2 regions of the Lysinibacillus sp. NPDC097195 genome follow, and region 2 is predicted to be linked to the other one. Evidence: a T-box and tRNA genes for the amino acid it is inferred to sense, from the RefSeq annotation. Region 2 holds a T-box; the other holds one or more tRNA genes.
The links. The T-box of region 2 lies ahead of ACIQXI_RS01735 (valine--tRNA ligase). A T-box ahead of a tRNA ligase gene usually reads a tRNA of that ligase, here a tRNA-Val.

Region 1: it has a tRNA-Val gene. The T-box ahead of ACIQXI_RS01735 (valine--tRNA ligase) is inferred to sense a tRNA for this amino acid. The anticodon was not compared.

Annotation. Positions count from the first base shown of each region.
Region 1 is NZ_JBIWDP010000005.1:211,715-213,970, forward strand. It holds gene rocF (arginase) at 1-658, opposite strand, end outside; tRNA gene ACIQXI_RS19325 (tRNA-Lys) at 839-911, opposite strand; tRNA gene ACIQXI_RS19330 (tRNA-Gln) at 925-999, opposite strand; tRNA gene ACIQXI_RS19335 (tRNA-Tyr) at 1,019-1,102, opposite strand; tRNA gene ACIQXI_RS19340 (tRNA-Val) at 1,117-1,192, opposite strand; tRNA gene ACIQXI_RS19345 (tRNA-Glu) at 1,261-1,335, opposite strand; tRNA gene ACIQXI_RS19350 (tRNA-Asn) at 1,452-1,528, opposite strand; gene mbcS (acyl-CoA synthetase MbcS) at 1,796-2,256, shown strand, end outside.
Region 2 is NZ_JBIWDP010000001.1:346,392-348,647, reverse strand. It holds gene ACIQXI_RS01735 (valine--tRNA ligase) at 1-1,339, opposite strand, end outside; T-box leader at 1,517-1,769, opposite strand; gene ACIQXI_RS01730 (valyl-tRNA synthetase) at 2,047-2,256, opposite strand, start outside.

The sequences.
Region 1 (2,256 bases), on a different contig from region 2:
CTTTGCGTTCTTGTAAATATGCCAGTGCATCTTCCATAACACGCGTCATACCAAGACGATCGATTTCATGCATTGTATAAACTTTAATACCTTGTTGACGAATTAACTCACGTTCACCTGGGTCTACTGAGCGCGCACCAATAATAATGACATTTTCCGGTTTAACCTTAGGTGCATAGTTACGAATTTGTACAAGACGTTCATGTCCTAAGCCAATACTCACTGCAAGTGGCATACCGTGAATATTACCAGATGGTGTTGTCTCAGGTGTATTTAAATCTGCATGCGCATCAAACCAAATAACGCCCAAGTTTTTGTAATGTTCACCAAGTCCTGCAAGAGTACCAATTGCAATACTATGATCTCCACCAAATACTAGTGGGAATTTTTTTTGCTCTAATGCTTCATGTACTTGATTTGCTAAAGTTGTGCTTACTTCTACAACTTCTTCTAAATTTAATAGCTGTTTATCGATTTCATTACTTTCTTGTACTTGACTAACAAGAATATCTCCCTGATCTTGTACCCCGTGACCAATTGCTTCTAGTCGTTCTACAACACCTGCATAACGAATAGCACTCGGACCCATATCCACTCCTCTTCGCGTTTGTCCGTAATCAGTTGGAACCCCTATAATTGAAATTTGATGTTTATTCATGTTTTTATACCCCCTATTTTTAATAAGACTATTGTAAAGCCTACAATGCACTTGGCTCAACCTAACAAAAAATCGTATATTTATGCATTTAAAAATAGTAAAAAAAATCTCCTGCTGTTTTCAGCAAGAGATTAGTATCTGTAGTTAATGTTACACTTTTAAATTTAAATTATAGAAAAGTGAGCCATGAAGGACTCGAACCTTCGACCCTCTGATTAAAAGTCAGATGCTCTACCAACTGAGCTAATGGCTCAAAAAAAGAAAAATGGCTGGGGTACTAGGATTCGAACCTAGGCATGACGGAATCAAAATCCGTTGCCTTACCGCTTGGCTATACCCCAATCATTATATAAATAAAACTGGTGGAGGGGGACGGATTCGAACCGCCGAACCCTAAGGAGCGGATTTACAGTCCGCCGCGTTTAGCCACTTCGCTACCCCTCCGAAAAAACACTATATGGTGGAGGATGACGGGCTCGAACCGCCGACCCTCTGCTTGTAAGGCAGATGCTCTCCCAGCTGAGCTAATCCTCCATAGAAACAGGTGTTTATTTCTTCACAGTTTATTTATCTTTTTAAGCCTATGCATTACTACTTAAAAATGGTGACCCCTACGGGATTCGAACCCGTGTTACCGCCGTGAAAGGGCGGTGTCTTAACCGCTTGACCAAGGGGCCATTCTTTATGTCTCAAACAAGACAAGATTTATATTAACATCATTCTTTTATTGTTGCAAGCTTTTTTTAAAAATTTCTTATTAAAATTTAATTTGACTTAAAAAAGTGCAAAAAAATGGCTCCGAAGGCAGGACTCGAACCTGCGACAACCTGATTAACAGTCAGGTGCTACTACCAACTGAGCTACTTCGGAACAATACTATTCAATTCGGTTTAAACAACCTCTTAAGTACATTTATTATTATACCAAGCATTCTAAATTATGCAATACTTTTTCAAAAAAATTATTTAATTTATTGCATAATTTTCATTTCCATTTTCAGAAGTTTAATAGTTCTCTATAAGGAGAAGTATTTCTATTTTATGTATTGAATATTCTTGCTGTATATTATTTCAATTGTTAAAATAAAAATAGTTTTAAGAATTTTCTATTAAATACGTTTTGGGGAGGAATGTTCATATGGTAACAAAAGATTTAATAGCACCAGAACTTTACAACATCACAGAGGAATTAGAGAAATTTTCCCAAGATAGTGATCGCCAAGCTATACGATGGTTGGATACTAAACAAAATCGTCGTACCATTTCTTATGCGGACCTTATTCAAAAAATGAACCAATATGCGAATGCCTTTACAGAAAGAGGTCTTCAAAAAGGTGATCGTGTTTTAGTTATCATTCCACGCCTACCAGAAGCCTATTTTGTGTTCCTTGGCTGTTTAAAGGCTGGCATCGTGCCAATCTCCTGTTCTGAGATGTTGCGAGCAAGTGACTTAGAATATCGTATGGAACATGCTTCTGCCAATGCAGTTATTGCTTACGAAGCTTTTACAAGTGAGGTTGATCAAATTACTACCTCATTAGCAGCTTTAAATAACAAATTAGTTATTGGCAATGCCTCAAACAATTGGATCTCTTTAGA
Region 2 (2,256 bases):
CTTCATCCTGTGTCCAATTTTCTGCATCAGAAGGTGCTTCTTTCCCTACGTAAATCTCACCTGTTTCATTATGATACCAAGCTGGGATTTGATGTCCCCACCATAATTGACGAGAAATACACCAGTCACGAATATTTTCCATCCAACGAGAATAAGTGTTTTCAAAACGTGATGGAACAAAGTTTACTTTACCTTCCTCGTCTTTTTGCAGTTCTAAAGAAGCATCTGCAAGTGGTTGCATTTTTACGAACCACTGTGCCGAAAGGTAAGGCTCTACCACCGCACCAGAACGTTCAGAGTGCCCTACAGAGTGCATATGCTCTTCAATATTGATTAGGACACCTGCTTCTTGTAAATCTTTAACGATTTGTTTACGGCATTCGAAACGATCCATCCCATTGTATTTACCGGCTAGTTCATTCATTGTACCGTCTTCGTTCATTACCAAAATACGTTCTAAGTTATGACGGTTACCAACTTCAAAGTCGTTCGGGTCATGAGCTGGTGTCATTTTTACTACGCCTGTACCAAATTCCATATCAACGTAATCGTCTGCTACGATAGGAATTTCACGGCCAACGATTGGTAAAATAACCGTTTTACCAATTAAGTGTTGGTAGCGCTCATCTTTCGGGTGTACCGCTACACCAGAGTCACCAAGCATTGTTTCAGGGCGTGTCGTTGCCACTTCCACATAGCCTGAACCATCTACTAGCGGGTATTTCATGTGGTAGAATGCACCTTGTACATCCTGATAGATTACTTCAATATCTGATAAGGCTGTTTTTGCTGCAGGATCCCAGTTAATAATACGTTCGCCACGATAAATTAAGCCCTTTTCATATAATTGAACGAATACCGTTTTAACGGCATCAGATAGTCCTTCGTCTAATGTGAAACGCTCGCGAGAATAATCTAATGCAAGGCCAAGCTTCGCCCATTGCGCGCGGATGTGCCCAGCATACTCTTCTTTCCATTCCCAAGTTTTTTCTAGGAATTTTTCACGGCCTAAATCATAACGTGTAATATTATCTTCACGTAGTTTTGCTTCTACTTTTGCTTGTGTTGCAATACCTGCATGGTCCATTCCAGGTAACCAAAGGGCATCGTACCCTTGCATGCGCTTCATACGGATTAAAATATCTTGAAGCGTTGTATCCCATGCGTGACCTAGGTGCAATTTACCCGTTACGTTCGGCGGTGGAATAACGATGGAATAAGGTTCTTTTCCGCTTTCAGGCTGTGCTTCGAAAAATTTACCTTGTAACCACCATTCATAGCGACCCGTTTCAATTGACTGCGGATCATATTTTGTCGGCATTGAAATGTTTTCTGTCATATAGACTCCTCCTGTTGTTAAAAAATATTTGTCATGTTAGCTTTGGCAAACTTTAAGACCACTCGCCTTAATATTGCAGTGTATGCACACCGCATAAATCAGTGACTATTGCCTGTGGCTTATTTGCTAATCATATGTATCCATCTTTTTAGCAAATAAAAAAACTCCTATCGTCAACAAAAGGACGAAGGAGTTTAAGTTCGCGGTACCACCTTTAATTCCAGCAGCATTAAGTTATATACTTACATATCATAAGCTTAAGACAGCTGGCTCTCAATTCGTTAACGGTGTTTAACCGGCTTTAACTACTATTAGTTCACTAAAGCTGCTCGAGGGCTACGTTCAATTAAGTACAGATAGAAACTTTTCAGCTACCGTTTCCTCTCTAAAAATGCACAAATAATTTACTCTTCCCTGTCATAGCATCCATATTCGACTTTCAAAATATTGTACCGCAAAATCATCTATTTTATCAAGTGATTTAGTTAATTTCAGCTAGTCTTACAAAGTAAATAGAAAAGGAAGTGATTATTCAAATGCGACGACGTAAGTATAACCCTTGGCTTTTACCACCATGGCTTCGACAATTCCGATTTTATTGTAGAACAATCATTGTACCAATTTGTGGTTTTCAGTTTATACGTGTCATCATCATCCCAACTTCTGGCGACCTTATCATCTTATTACTTTTACTGCTTCTATGCTATTTACTTTTGAAAGACATCATTTGATATACGAACTTTAAGCGGTGTATAGCCTTCTGTTAAGTCCCAGATCATCGAAGGTACTTCATTCCAGGAACTTGATTCACGCACGGCTGTGTGGCTGGAAGATTCTCTTAGCACTATTTTTTGCTCGGCTGGTGCTGATGGCTTAGCTTTTACAGTTGCTTCTACAGATGTCGGTTGCTTTACTTG